2 linked regions of the Paraglaciecola psychrophila 170 genome follow. The protein of the gene in region 2 interacts with the protein of the main gene of each other region in a pairwise test. Links are inferred from orthologs where the notes say so. Each region holds a gene or a part of one and is shown on either strand. Other genes may lie near its edges.

Region 1 (9,462 bases), 3.5 Mb from region 2 along the record:
ATGTACAGGTGGGATTGAACCTAATTCACCCATTTCTGATAAAGGATTGGTCCAAGTTATTTGTGCCTTTAGATTATTTAATGAGCAACTTGAAATAAGTTTATCAACCCGTGAAAGTGAACGTTTTCGTGACAACCTCTTGCCCATGGGCATTACACATATGAGTGCTGGGAGCTCTACGCAACCAGGTGGTTATGCTAGTCCTGATAGCCAACTTGATCAATTTGAAATAAGTGATGAACGCTCTGTAGTAGAAGTCACCGAGGCAATAAAAATCGCGGTTATACTGCGGTATTTAAAGACTGGCAAGCTAGTTGGAAGTCTAGCGCCATTTAAGATTAATTTAGTGTATAAACTTGTTGTATTCAGATAATGGTCGTAGTGCCTATTTACAGAGTATGTAATAATTGTTCTTTTACAGCACATCTGGTTACTAATGGATAGAATAGAAGTACGTGGGGCTAGAACCCACAACCTGAAAAACATCAATTTAGATATCCCCAGAGACAAACTGACAGTGATCACCGGTTTGTCAGGTTCAGGTAAATCTTCTTTGGCTTTTGACACTTTGTATGCAGAAGGACAGCGACGTTATGTAGAGTCATTGTCAGCTTACGCTCGTCAATTTCTATCCATGATGGAAAAGCCTGATGTGGATCATATTGAGGGGTTATCGCCAGCAATTTCCATCGAGCAAAAATCTACTTCTCATAACCCACGTTCTACAGTGGGCACCATTACAGAAATTTATGACTACTTGCGTTTGTTGTATGCACGGGTAGGAGAGCCCCGTTGTCCTGAGCATCATGTGCCATTAGATGCACAAACGGTGAGTCAGATGGTTGACCGGGTATTAGATATGCCAGCCGATATTAAATTGATGTTGCTTGCTCCTGTGGTTCAGGCTCGTAAAGGTGAGCATCTCAAAACCCTCGAAAATCTAGCCGCGCAAGGGTTTATTCGGGCTAGGATAGATGGAAATGTATGTGATTTGTCGGATCCACCTGATCTCGACTTACACAAAAAGCACACTATTGAAGTAGTGGTTGACCGTTTTAAAGTGCGTGAAGATTTAAAACTTCGTTTGTCTGAGTCTTTCGAAACAGCCTTAAACTTGTCTGGTGGCACCGCAACCGTTGCCTTTATGGACGAGCCTGACAAGTTAGAGTTGGTATTTTCTTCTAACTTTGCTTGCCCACACTGTGGCTATAGCATGGCTGAGTTAGAGCCGCGGTTATTCTCTTTCAACAATCCTGCTGGTGCCTGTCAAAGTTGTGATGGTTTGGGGACAAGGCAGTTTTTTGACCCGCATCGCATTATTGCTAACGAAGAAATCAGTTTATCTGGTGGCGCCATTAGGGGTTGGGACAAACGCAGCTATTATTATTTTCAGATGTTGCAAGCTGTGGCTGATCACTACAAGTTTGATTTGACCGTGCCTTTTGCAGAACTCGATGAACAGGCCAAAGATATTGTGTTAAACGGCAGTAAAGGCACATCGTTAAAGTTTAAATACATTAACGACCGTGGCGACATTATGGAACGCAAACATCCATTTGAAGGGATTATCCCAAATATGGAGCGACGCTATAAAGAAACTGAATCCAATGCGGTACGAGATGAGTTATCCAAGTATTTGAGTCAGCAACATTGCTCAACCTGCTCTGGCTCACGTCTTAGATTAGAAGCCAGAAACGTATTTATTGGTGAGACACCGCTTAATGTCATTACTGATATGTCGATTGCCGACGCTTTGAAGTTTTTCGCAAATCTTACTTTAACCGGTAAACGCCTAAAAATAGCAGAAAAAATCTTCAAAGAAATCAATGATAGATTGACGTTTTTGGTGAACGTAGGTCTGAATTACTTATCCCTTTCACGCAGCGCCGATACGTTATCTGGTGGCGAAGCTCAGCGTATTAGGCTCGCTAGCCAAATAGGCGCTGGGTTGGTAGGGGTTATGTATGTACTTGATGAACCCTCTATTGGTTTACATCAACGTGACAATGCAAGGTTATTGGAAACCCTAATTCACTTACGCGACTTAGGTAACACAGTCATTGTGGTTGAGCATGACGAAGATGCGATCCGAGCTGCCGATTTTGTGCTGGATATTGGCCCAGGTGCGGGTGTACACGGTGGCGAAATTGTAGCTCAGGGCACTATCGAAGATATTAAAAAGAGTGAACGTTCGCTAACAGGAAAGTACTTGTCTGGTAGAGAAAGAATTGAAATACCAGCTAAACGAACTGAAATTGATCAAGATAAGTGGGTGGTGCTAAAGGGGGCCACTGGTAATAACTTGCAAGATGTTACTTTAAGAGTACCACTAGGATTAATGACGTGTGTGACGGGGGTATCAGGCTCAGGTAAATCGACGCTGATAAACGACACCTTCTATCGCATTGCCCACAGAGAATTAAATGGCGCCACTACAGGGGAGCCTGCACCTTATAAAACCATTACTGGTATGGAGTTTATGGACAAGGTGGTGGATATTGATCAAAGCCCTATTGGCCGAACTCCTCGCTCTAATCCCGCAACGTATGCAGGTATTTTTACGCCGGTGCGTGAATTGTTTGCTGGTACCCAAGAAGCCAGATCTCGTGGTTATAAACCCGGACGGTTTAGTTTTAACGTCAAAGGTGGACGCTGTGAAGCATGCCAAGGCGACGGTGTGATTAAGGTTGAAATGCACTTCTTACCGGATGTATATGTGCCTTGTGATTTATGTAAAGGTAAACGTTACAACCGTGAAACATTGGAGATTCAGTATAAAGGATTGAATATTCATCAAGTGTTGGATATGACAGTAGAAGAGGCTCGCCCTTTCTTTGATGTTATCCCAGCTATTGCCAGAAAATTACAAACCCTGATGGATGTGGGCTTGTCTTATGTACGTTTAGGTCAAGCTGCAACAACGCTGTCGGGCGGTGAAGCACAACGTGTCAAGTTAGCCAAAGAATTATCCAAACGTGACACCGGTCAAACTCTGTATATTCTGGATGAACCCACAACAGGTTTACACTTTCACGATATCAAACAGCTATTGCATGTTCTACATAGATTACGTGACCATGGTAATACCGTGGTGGTGATTGAACATAACTTAGACGTGATAAAAACGGCAGACTGGGTTATCGATCTTGGCCCTGAAGGTGGTTCTGGTGGTGGTCAGATTGTGGCCCAAGGAACACCTGAAGATATTTGCAATGTAGAAGAGTCGCATACTGCACGTTTTCTTAAAACATTATTGCTTCAGCAGGGATGATATTGCATGTTTAGTGAAGAGTTTAATGTGCGTTTTTACGAGACAGATGCCTTGGCTCATGTAAGTAATACTGTGCTGGTGGGTTGGTTTGAAAGCGGCCGTGAGCCTATTTTTAAATTATTTAATCCTGAGTTAGATTTGCAAAACTGGTCGCTCATTTTGGCCAGTTATAAAGTCGATTTTTTAGAGCAGATTTTTTATGGGCAGAAAGTACAGGTTAGAACATTTATCAGTCGGATAGGCAGGAGTTCTTTTGATGTCTATCAGGAGTTGTGGCAGCAGCAAAAAAAATGTGCGACTGGCACCACAACTATGGTGCATTTTGATTATCAGTCAAAACAAGCTGTAGCAATAAATAAAAGTATAAAAGCCGAGCTTTTGGCTAATAGTTACTCTGGGTAGAAATATTAATTACTCCATAAAAAAACTAGCATCTGCGGTTTTTTTATGGGCGATTTTAGCATTACACCTTAAATTGTTTAGCTATGCCTTCTAAATGTTTAGCTAATTGTGCAAGCTCTGAGCTTACTGATGCAAGCTTTTTGGAACTGGCGGCCGTTTCTTCAGTACGATTATGGATTTCGTCGACAGTATTACTGATGGTTCTGGCCACATTTTGTTGATCGCCGGTGGAGAGTGCAATTTGGTCGTTCATGCTGGTAATACGGCTAATTGTTTCAGTGATAACCGTCAAACTAGCTCCGGCCTTATTGGCTGTTTCAACACTGGTTATCGCCTGTTCAGTGCCTTTAGCCATGACACTTACTGCAGAACGAGCCGCATTTTGAAGTTGTTCTATGGTTTTCTGAATTTGTTCAGTAAATTGCTGTGTTCTTGATGCTTTCCATTTTGATCAATGCACTTTTGGTGACATCTAAAGCGGGATATTGCACTTCTAATCACGTTTTCTAATAAACCCACATTTTTTAGGGCTATTGAAGTAGTAATACCTAAATGTATTAAGAAACCCACGGTTTCAATAATTGGAATGAGAAACAGCTTTTGCGTAATAGACATTTTTGTCAAAAAATTCATCAAATTAACTTTGTACTGTGTCTGCGAATTTGTGAATATAAATAACGCACTACATCTGAACTTGGAAATCAGCATAGACAATTTTAATTGCTAATTTAGCAGTTTTACAGTGTTTTTAACCATCATAGGGACTGACGCTGATACCTACTAAGGAATATCCCACGGTTGCCAAATCACCTTCCCACCCTTTTGTGGATAGGGTACCGGTGACCCAAACAGCATCATATAAATTATCTATCGGCACCGCGTCTAAAAACTTCACGTAAACTATTTGATTTGCTGGTGGTGGTGGCACATGAATACAGGCACCAAAATACGGAACTAACAAAAATTCAGTGGTTGTTTCGTTGTCACCCTCTAAGGGAACAACAAATCCTGGTATTTTTACTAGCTTGCCATTTAGACTCTCGACTATGGGCGCATCTAGTCCCATTTGTAGCATATTGCCGTCGTGGCTCAAAGGAGTATCGGGAGTTTGATAATCTGGCGGCACCATGTCTTCCCAAAAAAGCTCTAGTGGTTCTTTGGCAAATATTATCTGACTGAACAAGAATAATATTAAACACGTTGCATTGATCATTTTTATCATAAGTTCTTATTTGCCTGAATTTGATTGGCCCAATAAATGATTTCTGATTAGTTCGCTTTAGACATCGTCGTGTGTATGCCTATACCCTTTTAACTTTGTTAAAAGGGCTGTCATGTTTATGGGTCTGTTGGGAAAATAACCCCAGTTTGAATACGCACATCAGTCAGTACTTTTGCCAACGTTAGGGATCGTGTTTTTGATTTAGTATTAATTTTATTTATGATTACTTGGTCAGCAAAAGCGTTTGCTTCATAGAACATTCGGTTTTCTTTTTGCCCTACACTCAAGTCAGTAATATGGCCATTACGATCGATTCTACTCACTTTATTGCAAGTCGAAATCATCTCAATTTGTAGGCATGCTTGTTCACCTTGAATTTCACTGGGTAAAAATGAATTAGAGGTTTTTGAATGCATTAAAACAGCATCAAACCCATTATAACCTAGAATGATGCTGCCATTACCATCAACCCCAGATTCTAAAATATCTGCTGTAGCATACACCGATTTTGGCTCGCCAAATAACTCTATTGCTGCACCTAAACAATAATAACCAATATCCATTACGGAGCCATTTGAGAACGATGGATTAAATGTATTGGGGTTTTCCCCTCTTAAAAATTTCGGATATCTAGACGAGTATTGACAGTAGTTAAACATCACTTTTCGAAGCGTTCCAATATCTTTAATATTTTGTTTTAAAACAGCAAAGTTGGGTAAATATGGCGTCATAAATGCTTCAAATAGAACCACATCATTTTCTTCTGCAGTTTTATACATATCTTGTGCTGAGGTATAATCTGAAGCTAAAGGTTTCTCACAAATGACATGTTTGCTGCTTTTCAGCATTCGAATTGATTGATACTTGTGAAAAGAATTTGGGCTTGCAATATACACAGCCTCAAATTCTGTTGAGCTTGCAAATAGCTCTAAGTCATCAAAGAAATACTTCACATTATATTTGAGGCCAAAATTCTGCGCTTGCCCAAAGGATCGCGAATAGACGGCACACAATTCAAACCTACCCGTTTGCAAGGCTCCTTGAATAAAATTATCTGTTATCCAGTTTGTCCCAATTACAGCAAGTTTAATCATGGTTTATCTCTTTTTTGATCTATTACCCATAACTTCCATAAAAAAGCCGGTTAAAACCGGCTGTTTAAAAAATTAGATGTGGACAAGCTTTACTAAAAAGCAGGTTTCTGTTCTTCTGCTTCGTATAACTTAACACTGTTGATTAACTCGGCTTTAGCCGCTGCAGCGTCTCCCCATCCCTCAATTTTCACCCATTTGTTCGGCTCTAGGTCTTTATAATGTTCAAAGAAATGCTGTATTTGATGCTTAGTTAATTCAGGAATATGATCTATATCAGTAATACCACGATAAATTGTTGATAACTTATCAGCAGGTACGGCAAGAATTTTTGCATCTATACCCGATTCATCAGTCATTTTTAGCACTCCAACTGGGCGGCACTTGATGACTGAGCCAGCTAAAAGTGGGAAAGGTGTCATCACTAATACATCAGCTGGATCGCCATCTTCAGACAACGTATGCGGGACATAACCATAGTTAGTAGGGTAGTGCATACAGGTTGCCATAAAACGGTCAACAAAAATGGCACCAGATTCTTTGTCCACTTCATATTTAACAGGATCAGAATGAGCAGGAATTTCGATTATTACATTAATTTCATCTGGTAAATTTTTACCAGCGGGTACGGCGTTAAGGCTCATAGTAATACCTAAAGTTATTGAATTTTATAGCAAAGATTATAATGCCTTGAGACACAAGATGAAACTCAACAAAGTGATTAAAGTGCAGACTAAGTACAATTATTGATTAAAACTTGAACTAAATATCAAATTCTCGTTATAGTTGCATTGAAGATGTAAATAAATTGTAAATAAAACAATAAAGTAGCCACGTACTCATGAATGTTGTTAGTAATGAGAGGCTGGCGTAAATGGTTTGCAAAGCCTACTCACTTTTGAATTAATTCATGGTGGTTTGCTTTGTGTCATTGTCACATTAACTCAGGGAACTTTCATGACTGAACTATTCTACCTGCCACCTATCTTGGGATTTGCGGGCTTAATCAGCGCTTTTGTTATCTATTTAATGATTAAAAAATCACCTGTTTCTAATCCGTCTATTATCAAAATAGGTGATGCCATACATTCAGGTGCAATGGTGTTTATGCACCGCGAGTATAAAATGTTGTTCATTTTTGCTTTAGTCGTGGGTATCGCCTTGTATTTTTCCTTAGGCCAATACACCACTATGGCTTTTGTTGCGGGAGCATTATGTTCTGCCTTTGCAGGTTATATGGGCATGTTTACTGCCACCAAGGCAAATGTGCGGACCACTCAAGCTGCTCATGACGAGGGTCCAGCTGCTGCGCTGACTATCGCTTTTATGGGAGGGTCTGTGATGGGGTTATGTGTCGCGTCAATGGGGCTCTTGGGTTTAGGATCTCTGTACTGGTTCTTTGGTGGTGATCCGGCCACAACACACGTCATCCATGGATTTGGAATGGGCGCTTCTATAGTTGCATTGTTTTCAAGGGTAGGAGGAGGAATTTTCACTAAAAGTGCAGATGTTGGTGCTGATTTAGTAGGTAAAATTGAAGCCGGTATTCCTGAAGACGATCCGCGCAACCCCGGTGTAATTGCTGATAATGTCGGCGACAATGTAGGAGATGTGGCAGGCATGGGTTCAGACATCTTTGAATCTTATTGCGGCTCAATGATTGCCACTATTGCCATTGCTTCGACCATGGCTGTGGGTTTACTAGGAAGTCGTGAGTCTTTAATGTTCTTGCCGTTGGCATTAGCCTCTACCGGTTTGTTGTGTTCGGTTGCAGGCATAGTCATCGTTAAATTGTTATCAGCCAGTAAACCTGACGTGGCTTTGCGTGCGGGTACGATGTCAGCAGCAGTGATATTTATCGTTGCGGCTTATTTTGTGGTAGCCAATCTAGGTGTGAGTGACCATGTCTGGTGGGCGGTTGTTTCTGGCGCTGTGGGCGGCATAATTATTGGTTTAGTGACTGAATACTACACCGCGTCCACACCGGTACGTAAAATAGCTGAGGCAGGTGAAACTGGCCCTGCTACCGTGATGATTACAGGGCTGGCAGTCGGTATGCAATCTGTGGTTATTCCTGTGCTAACCATTTGTGCAATAATTTTTGCTTCTACGCAATTATCTGGTTTATACGGGGTAGGCATTGCTGCTGTTGGCATGCTGGCAACCGTGGGCATTACTATGGCAATTGATGCTTATGGTCCGGTGGCTGACAATGCTGGGGGCATAGCTGAAATGGCAGGACTTGGAAAAGAAACCCGTGCTATTACTGACTCCTTAGATGAGCTTGGCAATACCACCGCCGCTATTGGAAAAGGTTTTGCAATAGGCGCAGCTGCATTAGCTGCATTAGCTATTATCGCCGCGTTTATCGAAACCCTTACCACTAAATACCCAGACTTTACTTTGAACCTAGGCGATCCGATGGTCTTAATAGGTTTATTTATTGGTGGCCTGCTGCCATTTTTAATTGCCTCTATTACTATGACTGCGGTAGGTGATGCTGCATTTGAAATGATCCAAGAGATCCGTCGCCAATTTAGAGAAATTGAAGGCCTAATGGAAGGTACCGCTGAGCCTGATAATGCTCGTTGTATTGATATCGCTACTCAAGCTGCGCTGAAAAAAATGATTTTACCCGGTGTTATAGCTGTAGGTGTGCCACCGTTGATTGGTTTTGGCTTAGGTGCTTATGCATTAGGTGGGATGTTGGGCGGAGCACTGTTAGGTTGTGTTTTACTCGCGCTGATGATGGCGAATGCGGGTGGGGCTTGGGACAATGCTAAAAAGTATGTAGAAAAAGGCAACTTAGGTGGTAAAGGCTCTGACACTCATGCTGCTGTGGTAGTCGGGGATACAGTAGGCGATCCATTTAAAGACACATCTGGTCCTTCTATGAATATTCTAATCAATGTAATGGCAATCGTAAGTTTAGTGATAGCGCCGCTGTTATAACTAAAATACATCTGGTGCAGTATATGTATGAACATTGTAATGGCGATTGTAAGTTTAGTGATAGCGCCACTGTTATAATGTTTAAAATAAAAAAGCCTCGGGAGAGGCTTTTTTATTTATTATTCAGGACTAGGCATTAATTTTTATTGTTGTAACTTAGACACGTTTCAACTTCTTCTTTTGAGCCTATTAATACAGGTACACGTTGATGAATTTCAGTCGGCATCACTTCCATAATACGTCCGGTGCCTGTTTCAGCTAAACCACCTGCTTGTTCTACAAGAAACGCCATGGGATTGGCTTCATACAACAAGCGTAATTTACCGGCTTTGCTCGGATCACGCTTGTCGTATGGATACATAAATATACCGCCACGGGATAATACTCTGTGGATATCACCAACCATTGCAGCAACCCAGCGCATGTTGTAATCCTTTTCTCTAGGGCCTTCTGTACCAGCCAATAAATCATTAATGTATGCTTGAATGGGGGCTTCCCAATGACGTTGATTAGATGTATTAATT
Region 2 (12,479 bases):
TGATTGCGGCACAAAAAGTCGCTAAGATGATTGGAACGGTGCATCACGAGGTGCACTTTACTGTGCAAGAAGGCATCGATGCCTTACGTGAGGTGATTTATCATATAGAAACCTATGACACCACCACCATTCGCGCTTCGACTCCTATGTACTTGCTGAGTCGTAAGATCAAAGCTATGGGCATTAAAATGGTGTTGTCGGGTGAAGGAGCGGATGAAATATTTGGTGGCTATCTGTATTTCCATAAAGCACCGAACGCTAAAGAATTTCATGAAGAAACCCTGCGCAAACTTAACCGTTTGCACATGTTTGATTGCGCCCGTGCCAATAAATCCACCTCGGCTTGGGGTGTTGAAGGACGTGTGCCTTTCTTAGACAAAGAGTTTATGGACGTAGCCATGCGCTTAAACCCACAAGACAAAATGTGTCTTGATGGAAAAATGGAAAAATGGGTATTGCGTAAAGCTTTCGATAATAACGAATATTTACCTGCTGAAATATTATGGCGTCAAAAAGAGCAGTTCAGTGATGGTGTCGGTTATTCATGGATTGATTCACTTAAAGAATATATTGAAACCCAAGTCACCGATCCGCAAATGGCTTCAGCAGAATTTCGCTTCCCAGTGAATACCCCTGATACTAAAGAAGGCTACTTTTACCGCAGTATTTTCGAAGGTTACTTTCCACAAGAAACGGCAGCTAAGTGTGTGCCTAGCGGCAAATCTATCGCTTGTAGTACAGTAGAAGCCTTAGAGTGGGATGCGAGCTTTAAAGCCAATGCTGACCCTTCTGGTCGTGCAATAAGCTCTGTTCACGGTAAGAGCTAGGTCATAATTAAGCTACACTAGCTACATCTACGAATCAGATAAAAACCAGAGTCAATCACTCTGGTTTTTTTATGGCTCGGTAGAAGTATGAATTTTGCCGTCAAACCATAATTCCTCTCTGTCTAAAGGCGTTTTTTCTGGTAAAAAGGTGTTTTCTAATGTGTAAAATGTTCTATTGCCAATCTCTGATTTTTCAATAGAAGCTTTATAATTCTCTTCAAATAACTCGTCATACGTTCCATTTTTGATGGCTTTTTCTAACCCTCGTTCAATCAGGTTCGCCAAAGGAACACTTTTCTTATTTACAAAAAAGTAGATTGCCGCGGGATAACGTATCCCAAGAGTAGGTTGAATCTGTATTTTATTCGCCACGTCGCTCATAGCCAGTTCCTCCCAAATTTCTATAATAGAGCGCGGGAAAAAATCCCCTTGTGCTCTACCAAGCATTTTCACAAGAGAGGTTTGGGTACGATCGGTGATCACGTCGAAACCATTGGATTGCAATATTTTGGTGTCTGGCCAATCTCGCCCCTGCAATGGCGAAAGTTTAACTAGATGATCGAACTGCTGAATATAGGTAAATCGTTCAGCCATGTCTTCTCGAATCAACAGTAAACGCCAACCAATCAACCCTTTAAATATGGGAATACGTATTGGCAGTAAATCTTTTTCACGCTGGACATTGGTCATACCCCAAACAATGTTTATTTCTCTATTGTCTTGAAGCCTGTCTAGGGCCTTGCCTTTTGACAGAAGATTGTCTGAGGGTTTAAGTTGATAATTAACGCCGGTTTGATCCAAAGCCAATGCCAACAGCTTGATTGGGTAATCGTCAATTGTTGACACCGTTTCAATCGAACGGGGAAAGGTTATTTGCCATGATGCACTCTGAGCATTAACACTAAAAAAGTAGGATAAACCCAGCTAGGATTTTATTCATAACTTACTCGGCAAGGGAAAAAATATCTATAAGTTTATTTTCGTCATCATCAATAACCGTCACAATTATTTCAAGTTGTTTGTCGGGCATCTTTTGCAAGGTGTATGACGAGGCACAGCTAAAACATAATCGATCTTGATCAACATAGAATTGCCAGCGCATTTTTGAGAAAAATAGTGAACCTGATAAGCGAATAGTTTGCTGCAATTTAGGTACAAATTTTTTAATCCCTGCTTGCTTAAGCTTTGTAAATATCCGACTTAAATTGTGCTCTAATTTTTTCTCGCTAGTGATGACTTTTTTACTTTTGTCACTCATGATAATAGTAGGTGGTAGATAAAAGCTGACCACCTGTTTAGGGTCAAAGGTATTTAATGCTGTAGCATAAATATCTAAAAAATATTCTGAATCAATCGGCATAATTGACGTACCCCTTAATCACGTATATTACGTGCATATAGATCGCTACTCGATCCCAATAAATTTGTGAGTTTGTAATGACAATCGCCAATTACGCGCTATGCAGGTTTTAATTGCAAGGTCAGTGGCACGTTTTTGTTGGCTAATCGGCTGTAAATAAATATTGGGTACCGCTTGGTCACCTAAAAGTGTCAGCACCTCGTCTAGCTCTTCAATATGTTTTTGCATTGCTATCGGATGCTTAATTTCATTTGCTCGGCGCATTGCACTTCGTAATACAAGCCTGCCTCCCGGCATATTGATTTTTGGTGAAACAGTGACCCAGGTGTCTGGATGCGCGATGATCTCATAAGTACCGCTGGTTTCAATTTGCACCGAATACCCTTTAGCTATTAAGCTACTAGTGATTTCAGTCAAATCATACAAACACGGCTCACCACCGGTGATCACGATATGTTTAGCCACGTAACCATGAAGATTAAAAAGGCCTAATAACTGTTCGGTAGTCTGTTCAAACCAACTATCAGACTCAGCCGTTTCTGCCATCACCGCATTGCTTGTGGTCTTTAACTCAGGCGACACTACCCAAGTATGTTTAGTATCGCACCATGGACATCCCACAGGGCACCCCTGCAGTCGCACAAAAATCGATGGCAACCCGGTATAACTCCCCTCTCCTTGCAAAGATTCAAACACTTCATTAATTTTATAGGTACTCAATCACTTTCCTTTAGTTTAACGCGTCCCTAGTGTGGGAATTTATCGTCAAATCACTTAAAATCGATATTAATGAATTGATTATAAAGAAGCAAAGCCCATGTCACAAAAGGTAGTGGTAATTTTTTCCGGAGGAATGGACTCTTTTACAGTCCTAAACCTAGCAGTCAAACAGGGCTTAGAGGTATTTGCCCTGTCTTTTAATTATGGGCAAAAACATAAAAAAGAACTCGATTATGCAGCTCGAGCCTGTCAAGAGTTAAGTGTGCACCACAAAATAGTCGATATTTCAGCTATCAATCAATTAATTGGAGGCTCATCACTGACATCAGATATTGAAGTAGCAGAAGGCCATTACGAAGAAGAAAGCATGAAAAGTACTGTGGTGCCAAATCGTAATATGATTTTGCTATCTATGGCAGTAGGTTATGCCGTTTCAATCGATGCCAACAAAGTCTACTTCGGTGCTCACTCAGGCGACCACGCTATCTACCCAGACTGCCGGCCTGAGTTTGTGCATAAAATGAATGACGTTTGCGCTATAGCTAACTATGAGGCAGTCGAAATTGTGACGCCTTATTTGGAGGTCAGCAAAACGGCAATTTTAACAGCAGGCTTAAAAATGGGCTTAGATTACAACCTCTCATGGACTTGTTACAACGGTCGTGAAAAAGCCTGTGGTAAATGTGGAGCCTGTCAGGAAAGATTAGAAGCGTTTACTGAAAATGGGGTGACTGATCCTTTGGAGTATGAAGGGTAAGGTAAAATGGTGGTTTGCTTTTTGTTGTACATAATAAAAAAGCAAATCCTTTAATCACCAATAAAAAAGCCGCATATATGCGGCTTTTTTATCAAAATTAGACCTCAGTTCTAAACGCTACTGATCAACCTGCTGGATAAAATAGCTAATTTCCTTAATTAAATGTCTTAACACAGGATTTAATCGGGTGTTTTTGCCATTCATCACAAATAATTCGTGACTAAATTCAAATAAACTTTTGCCTACTGGCACTAGTCCTAACCCTGCACCTTGGTTTGTGAGTATATAATCAGGTAATAGCCCTACGTATTCACCAGTCATGATCGCAGCTAAGCAAGCATCGTAGGAATCAGAAAAGGTTTGAATAGCCATACGTGTATCGTCAGCAATGTAATTGGCTGAGGACAAGCCGGAGATACCAATTGCTGGATAGTCTCCAATCTTAACGTTGTTAGGAAAACCATCACGATATTTTGCTAGAACATGGGAAGGTGCACAATAGAGTCTTCCTTTACATGAAACATCAACTGGGTGAAAAGTGACAGACTCAGGTTTGACCATATCATAAGTCGACAACACCAAATGACATTCACCAGACAATGCAACATGCTCGACCTCGTTATACAATCTGGTTTGAATATTCACGTGAATATCGTTAAATTTTTTCATAGTGCTTTTAACAGATTTACTCACCGCCAAGTGATATGAAAGGGGTAAACCCGCCATCATCACTAAGGTGACATGGCCTGAATAATCATCATGCAAACTTTTTAGGTTAAACACAAAGTTATCAAAAGAGTTGAAGATACGTTTGGTTTCCTGAAAAACCACTTCACCCTCTTTGGTCATTTGAAAACCACCACGACCACGATGACATAATACTAAATCTAAGCGTTCTTCGAGCTTTTTAATAGCCGCGCTAATATTCGGACGTTGCATCCTAAGCACCGGCTCAGCTGCAGTAAAGCCATTACATGAGGCAACAGCGTAAAATACACGCAATAATTTGATATCGGATTCTTGAAGACGATTTAACATTACAGCACCACTTTTAGGTATAGTTATTGATACTAAAGTACATAGTAGGAAAGCCTTAGCCGGATTACAATGGAAATTTAGCAGAACTGCTAAAACAAAGGTCTTAGCTATAGAAAAGTGAAAAATTTAACTTTTTCTAACTATTACGACCATCGAAAACCGACTTTGCGACTACCGACGTTGCGACAACCGACGTCGCGATAACCGAAGCTATAAACGCCAGCCTAAGGCTGGAGAAACATTTCCTTATTGGTGCCATGCGGTTACAATAATCTTTGAGTATAAATAACCTGAGCTCGGGATAAGCCATAATACCCAGTACCACTATTATCGCGCCTACCTTCGTTGGACTTGCTTACAATAGCGCGCTATTCCCTCACAATCTCCCCCTCGATAAACACAATAATAGCAGCACTAGATGTATTCAATGTCTTTGCGAACCAATTGGCAGCATCTAACATATCGTTTATATTGTAATGACTTATAGGGACGCGGCACGTCTTAACCAGAGTTCGGGTTAACTAGGAATTTTTCACTATTTGAGCACGATAGGCTTCAATGTCATCACGCAAATTCGCTGCTTTTTCAAATTCTAAATCTTTAGCCGCTTTAAACATGACTTTTTCCAGTTCACTAATTTTTTGCAAAAGTTGCGGTGTACTGAGCGTATTATATTTTTTGCTCGACTCAGCCACTAGCCTGAGCTTCACTTTACTGTCAGAACTGCCATCGCCCACGTCCATGATGTCGGTGATAGGTTTATTCATCTGGGTAGGAATAATGCCGTGCTTAAGATTGTAGGCACGTTGGATGTCCCGCCTTCTATCTGTTTCTTCAATCGCCCGTTGCATCGACCCCGTGATCCTATCAGCATATAAGATTGCCCGGCCATTTATGTGCCGAGCTGCCCTACCCATAGTTTGTATCAGTGATTTATCAGAACGTAAAAAGCCCTCTTTATCTGCATCAAGAATAGCCACTAACGACACTTCTGGCATATCAAGACCTTCACGAAGCAAGTTGATCCCAACTAACACGTCAAACTTACCAATACGTAAATCGCGTATAATTTCGATACGCTCTACTGTATCGATATCTGAGTGTAAATAACGGGCTTTTACACCATGCTCATCCAGATAATCACTTAAGTCTTCAGACATACGTTTGGTCAAGGTAGTAACGAGCACTCTTTCGTTCACTGCCACACACTTATGAATTTCAGAAAGTAAATCATCCACTTGTGTGCCTACTGGCCGTATCTCTATTTCAGGGTCAAGCAACCCCGTAGGACGAACCAGTTGCTCAACTATATCGTCTGGTGCAATAGCCAGTTCAAATTTACCCGGTGTGGCAGAAACATAAATTGTTTGCGGGCTTATTTGTTCAAACTCCTCAAACTTTAGAGGCCTATTATCTAATGCTGATGGCAATCTGAATCCATATTCCACTAAGGTTTCTTTTCGGGATCTGTCACCTTTATACATGGCACCAATTTGTGACACAGTAACGTGAGACTCATCGATAAACATTAAGCCATCAGCTGGGAAATAATCAATAAGAGTGGGCGGAGGATCACCTGGTGCACGTCCTGACAAATAGCGAGAGTAGTTTTCAATACCTGAGCAATAACCTAACTCCTGCATCATTTCCATATCAAATTGACAACGCTGGGACACTCGCTGCTCTTCTACTAATTTATTAACGGATTTAAGTTGCTCACGTCTTTCTTTGAGTTCAACTTTAATATGTTCAATCGCATCAATGATTTTTTCCCTGGGTGTGACGTAATGAGTTTTAGGGAAAACCGTGGCGCGCGTCACCCTTTTCTCAACAGCGCCTGTAAGTGGGTCAAATATGCTAATGCGTTCAACTTCTTCGTCGAATAATTCCACCCTGATACCATGACGTTCTGAGTCTGCAGGAAATATGTCAATCACATCACCGCGCACTCTAAAGGTCCCTCGGTCAAATGCGACATCATTGCGAGAATATTGAATTTCAACTAGGCGACGTAAAATATCACGCTGATTCATGATGTCGCCTTGACGAAAATGCACCAGCATCTTCATGTAAGACTCCGGATCGCCCAAACCATAGATAGCCGATACACTAGAAACAATAATAACGTCGCGTCTTTCCATCAGAGATTTGGTGGCTGATAAACGCATTTGTTCAATGTGTGCGTTTATCGATGCATCTTTCTCAATAAAAGTGTCACTTGAGGGCACATAGGCTTCAGGTTGATAATAATCGTAGTAAGAAACAAAATATTCCACTGCATTATTTGGGAAAAACTCTTTCATTTCTCCATAAAGCTGTGCTGCTAAGGTTTTATTGTGTGCCAGAATCAATGTCGGACGCTGCACCTTCTCTATCACATTTGCCATAGTAAATGTTTTACCAGAGCCTGTGACACCTAATAATATTTGTCGTGCAAGGCCATCTTCTAGGCCTTCTACTAACGCTTTAATCGCTCCGGGCTGGTCGCCGGCTGGCGAATAACTAGAGGATAATTCAAATGGTCTACTCATAAATCTTATTTACTCAATACACTTTGTTCAAATCGAGAGGCGAGAATGGTTTTACACCAAATATAAGCAATACAACCAACGGCAATGTTGGCGATTGCTCCCGCCCAAAAAAGTCCGGATAAATCAAACCAATAACTACCTATGTAAGAAAAAGGCACAAAAAACACAAATAAACGCATAAAATTTAATGATAGGGCTGACATCGGCATATGCATGGCATTAAAGGATGAATTAGTCAAAATAGTCACACCTTGCAATCCATATCCTAAGGGCACAATCATTAGAAACATTATTATGGTCGAGGCAACGTTTAACTCATCGGTGAATATATCGGCAATGACACCTGATAACAGGGCCAAAATAGCAAAAATAAACAGCTGCCATACAATTACAAATTTGACGCACAAACTATAGGCCTGCCCTACTCGCTCAAGCTTATTCGCTCCAAAATTTTGACTTATAAAGGGTGGCAATGACATGGATAAAGACAATACCACTATACTAGCAATAGATTCTAATCGGCCACCGACTCCCCATGCGGCAACGGCTTCTGGTCCATAACCTGCCACAATTGCTGTGACTATTCCGGCAGAAATGGGGGTCAACATGTTTGCACCCGCTGCAGGTACACCAATTTTTAAAATACCCCCAGTACTGCGTTTTAACTGTTGCCAATTAAGTAATTTAGGTTCAATCAATTTCCGCTTTACGACCAATATATATAAAATATAAAATAACCCCACTGCCCAAGCTATAAGGGTAGCGACAGCCGCACCTTGTATTCCAAGGGCAGGTACTGGGCCCCATCCGAATATAAGTATGGGATCAAGTATCACGTTGATAAGACCACCAAAGGCCATCACATAACTGGGTGTTTTGGTATCACCAGAAGCGCGCAACACACTGTTGCCGACCATGGGCATTGCCAAAAACACCCCGGCAGCGTACCACACCAGCATATACTCTTTAATAAAGACTAACTGCAGTGGGTCAGCCCCCATTAAGCGAAATATCGGTTCAATCGTGATCACGCCGATAACAGCTAAAATAATCGCTAATACCATAGTGAGCATCAATGCACCAGTTGCAGTCTCCTTAGCTTGGTGGCGTTGCCCTGCGCCAAGCAACTTAGCAATAATAGCCGAGGTACCAATACCCAAGCCAATATTTAGACTAATAACCGTAAAGGTAACTGGAAAAGTAAAGCTGATAGCAGCAAGTTGTTGCGTGCCTAACATACCGATAAAAAAAGTATCTACCAGCCCAAATGTCATGAGCACTACCATTCCTATTATCATAGGTAGAGTCATTTTACGTAGTGTTAGAGCAATATCTTGGTTCAGCAAATCTGGGGGTGACGATGTTTTAGTGCTTGAGGTCAATATTACTCTCTCTTAATTTAAGATAATGATGGGTAAGAAGGTTAACTAGCCCGGGATCACATGTCACATATTCAACCTTACACATTCGAAGATTCGTAGAGGTGTCTTCAGCACTGTCATAAAGATACATATAATACGCGATTTTTGTATGAATTTTATTATATTTACCGCCACTAATGTTACGGGATTGTTACAAATGTCAACATTTATCAGATGTATGCATTTGAATACACTTGAGTGTCTGTTTTTTGACGTTTTTACTTTTACGACACTGCCTCACTTGAAAATAAATAGATTGTTTTAAAAACCATCGATTAATATTTAAAAAATAATCTGGTTGTTTTAGCATAATTTTTAATTTCTCTTTAAAAACAACACACAAGCGAAATTCAATACAATTCAAACTGAAGTTTTTATTTTTTTATGAAACCAAAAAATATCGTATCCATATGTTTTTAAATGATTTTTTAAATTAATCTAATATTATCAACTTCAACTCTTGACATTTAATTGATAAGTATCATCGTACTTATTAGAATTTAATCCACAAGGTTATCCACAGGTTTCGTGGATAACTGCCTTGACCCTAGAATTGGCGTACATTGGCACCACTGTCTGCTTTTGTTTTAGTTAGTAATCACTAACCTTAGCATGGCGACCAAAGGTTACACTTTTATTAAACACTGGCAATACGTACAGTGTTCAACAAATCGTTAATAACAATTAGCTATAACGAAATGAAAAAACGGTCTTTGATTTAAAATTAAATTGGCAAACTTAAATCGCACAATTTTAAATCAATAAAAATGAGATTTTTTATTTCTGATGGTATTACGTACAGATTGCGCGAAAGTTTATAAATATATACATAAAACCTCACTTTGAGTGTTGACAGCGAGCGGTATGCTCATTATTATTCCGCCCCGTTGAAAAGCCACCTAGTTTGTAACTAAGTGAGGTTTACAACGTAAGTATAACGTTCCCCCTTAGCTCAGCTGGTTAGAGCGACGGACTGTTAATCCGCAGGTCCCCTGTTCGAGTCGGGGAGGGGGAGCCAACTTATACTTGTGATTAAATGTTTATGAAAAACAATATTTAATATGAAATTGAATTCCCCCTTAGCTCAGCTGGTTAGAGCGACGGACTGTTAATCCGCAGGTCCCCTGTTCGAGTCGGGGAGGGGGAGCCAATTCTTTATTCAGCCATTTCCTCATTCATTACTTTTAGTTATCTACCCTTATTTCAATAATAAACACCATATAGCAATAAACTTTTGAATATCAAGTTGTTAATGGTCACTTAAATACAGATAATAAGGACGCATTAATAACTCTTGGCTAATATTCATTTTACATGACCGAATTCTTATTACTATTAATTGGCACTGTGCTGGTAAACAACTTCGTGTTAGTTCAATTTCTAGGCTTGTGCCCATTTATGGGTGTATCAGGTAAGTTAGAAACAGCTATTGGCATGTCTATGGCCACTACTTTTGTACTAACATTGGCCTCTATCTCCAGCTATCTAGTCGAACACTATATATTACTACCTCTTGGTATCGGCTATTTGCGTACCCTGAGTTTTATTCTGGTGATAGCCGTAGTTGTGCAGTTCACTGAAATGGTCGTGCACAAAACTAGCCCTACTTTATACCGCCTGCTAGGTATCTTCTTACCACTCATCACCACCAACTGTGCCGTCTTAGGCGTTGCACTGTTGAATATCAACCAGGAACATAATTTTGTTGAATCGGTTATTTATGGCTTTGGTGCTGCAGTAGGTTTCTCTTTAGTACTCATATTATTTTCAGCGATGCGTGAACGTTTAGCTGTTGCTGACGTACCTAAACCTTTTAAAGGGGCTTCTATAGGTATGATTACTGCAGGTTTAATGTCTTTAGCTTTTATGGGCTTTACTGGATTGGTTAAGTTTTAATGTCACTAGGATTTGCTATTTTAACTGCCTTACTCGCCATAGGTCTGTTGGCTCTAGTTTTTGGGCTTGTGCTTGGATTTGCTGCGGTAAAATTTAAAGTTGAAAGCGACCCTTTAGTTGAACAAATAGATCAAATACTCCCACAAACCCAGTGTGGACAATGTGGGTACCCTGGTTGCAAACCTTATGCTCAAGCAATAGCTGATGGCGACGAGATAAATAAATGCCCGCCGGGTGGCGATGCCACCATAAAAAAACTGGCTAACCTTATGGGTGTAGAAGCGACATCTTTAGATGCCGCACATGGCTCAGAAGATATCAAAATGGTTGCTTATATTCGTGAAGACGAATGTATAGGCTGCACTAAATGCATTCAGGCATGTCCTGTAGATGCCATAATAGGTGCTGCCAAACAGATGCATACAGTGATAGTCGATGAGTGCACAGGCTGTGATTTATGTGTAGACCCCTGCCCTGTTGATTGCATCGATATGTTGCCTTTACAAAACAGTGCCTCATCTTGGCGCTGGAATATCGATGCCATTCCTATAAAACGAATAGGCTAATCAGGAATTATGCCAAATAACTTCGACGACATCATTGAAAAACTAGACAACCAAGAATTGTGGGACTTTCCTGGAGGCGTCTTTCCTGCTGAACGCAAATCACTGTCGAACCAAACTCCAATAGGCAGACTACCTATCCCTGAACGCCTATATGTGCCAGTTAAACAACATATAGGTATCGAAGGTCATTTAATTGTTGAAGTCGGTCAGAAGGTGCTCAAAGGACAAGCATTGACCAAAAGTATGAACCCTTTTGCCGTCCCAATTCATGCTTCCACATCGGGTGAAATAACAGCAATACACAAACATGTGTCAGCTCATCCTTCTGGTTTACCAGAGTTGACAGTTGAAATTAGCAGTGACCAACAAGACAAATGGACTCAACTTAGCCCTTTAGTGGATTATCAAAACCAACCAAAGATGCAAGTGTTAGCCGCTATTTGTGATGCTGGAATCAGTGGTATGGGCGGTGCTGGTTTTCCCACTCATATCAAGTCTTCGCCTAAAAAAGATATCGATTTTTTAATTATCAACGGTATCGAATGTGAACCTTACATTACCTCTGACGACCGTTTAATGCGTGAACACGCTTGGCAAATACGTCAAGGTATCAACGTGTTGTGCCATCTGCTTAAGCCAAAACAAGTATTGATAGGTATAGAGAATAACAAACCTGAAGCCATAGAAGCGTTGCAAGTGGCATGCCGAGAAAGCTCCAACTATCGTGTATGCATTGTGCCGACTAAGTACCCTGCAGGCGGCGAAAAGCAACTAATTCAAGTACTGACCAACCGAGAAGTACCAGCTCAGGGATTACCGGTGGATGTCGGCGTAATCATGCATAATGTGGGCACTTGTTTTGCCATAGCAGATGCGATTTTTACGGGGAAACCGCTCATCGAGCGCGTGGTAACCGTCACGGGTGAAGCAATAGAAAACCCAGGTAATATGTGGGCGCTGATTGGTAGCCCCGTTGCCCATCTGTTGGCACACTGTAAATATAAGCAAGCAGGTCAGAAGCAACCCAATATCATAATGGGTGGTCCAATGATGGGCTTTAGTGTAATCAGCGATTTGGTGCCCGTAATAAAAACCACGAATTGTCTTTTGGCACCGACTGACAATGAAATCTCAGGTAACAACGAACAAGCCTGTATTCGCTGTAGTGCATGCGCCGACGCTTGTCCTGCTAGCTTGTTACCACAACAATTGTTTTGGCATTCAAAAGCCAAAGAATTAGAAAAAGCCCAAGAATATAATTTATTTGATTGTATTGAATGCGGTGCTTGTGCCTACGTTTGCCCCAGTGAGATACCTTTAGTCCACTATTATCGCATCGCAAAGTCTGAAATAAGAGTAGAGC

Evidence for each region.
Region 1: the proteins of uvrB (region 2) and uvrA interact in binary tests that used the Escherichia coli proteins (3 or more experiments, as listed by UniProt). The link is inferred for Paraglaciecola psychrophila 170 from one-to-one orthologs.

What each region holds. Positions count from the first base shown.
Region 1 is NC_020514.1:5,071,471-5,080,932, reverse strand. Bases 65-3,471 are described here. They hold uvrA (excinuclease ABC subunit UvrA), read left to right. Parts: upstream 65-436; coding sequence 437-3,271; downstream 3,272-3,471. Other genes in these bases: C427_RS22355 (acyl-CoA thioesterase), read left to right, coding at 3,278-3,471. Outside these bases: more of C427_RS22355, read left to right, coding at 3,472-3,673; C427_RS22340 (DUF3299 domain-containing protein), read right to left, coding at 4,422-4,895; C427_RS22335 (Gfo/Idh/MocA family protein), read right to left, coding at 5,012-5,989; ppa (inorganic diphosphatase), read right to left, coding at 6,082-6,630; C427_RS22325 (sodium-translocating pyrophosphatase), read left to right, coding at 6,944-8,938; C427_RS22320 (class 1 fructose-bisphosphatase), read right to left, coding at 9,075-9,462. UniProt on the Escherichia coli protein: The UvrABC repair system catalyzes the recognition and processing of DNA lesions. UvrA is an ATPase and a DNA-binding protein. A damage recognition complex composed of 2 UvrA and 2 UvrB subunits scans DNA for abnormalities.
Region 2 is NC_020514.1:1,601,213-1,613,691, reverse strand. Bases 4,729-7,710 are described here. They hold uvrB (excinuclease ABC subunit UvrB), read right to left. Parts: upstream 7,234-7,710; coding sequence 5,224-7,233; downstream 4,729-5,223. Other genes in these bases: C427_RS06990 (MATE family efflux transporter), read right to left, coding at 7,239-7,710. Outside these bases: asnB (asparagine synthase B), read left to right, coding at 1-827; C427_RS07020 (type 2 periplasmic-binding domain-containing protein), read right to left, coding at 897-1,673; C427_RS07015 (hypothetical protein), read right to left, coding at 1,771-2,187; 7-carboxy-7-deazaguanine synthase QueE, read right to left, coding at 2,233-2,907; 7-cyano-7-deazaguanine synthase QueC, read left to right, coding at 3,005-3,664; C427_RS07000 (LysR family transcriptional regulator), read right to left, coding at 3,782-4,702; more of C427_RS06990, read right to left, coding at 7,711-8,615; electron transport complex subunit RsxA, read left to right, coding at 9,969-10,550; electron transport complex subunit RsxB, read left to right, coding at 10,550-11,116; electron transport complex subunit RsxC, read left to right, coding at 11,126-12,479. UniProt on the Escherichia coli protein: The UvrABC repair system catalyzes the recognition and processing of DNA lesions. A damage recognition complex composed of 2 UvrA and 2 UvrB subunits scans DNA for abnormalities.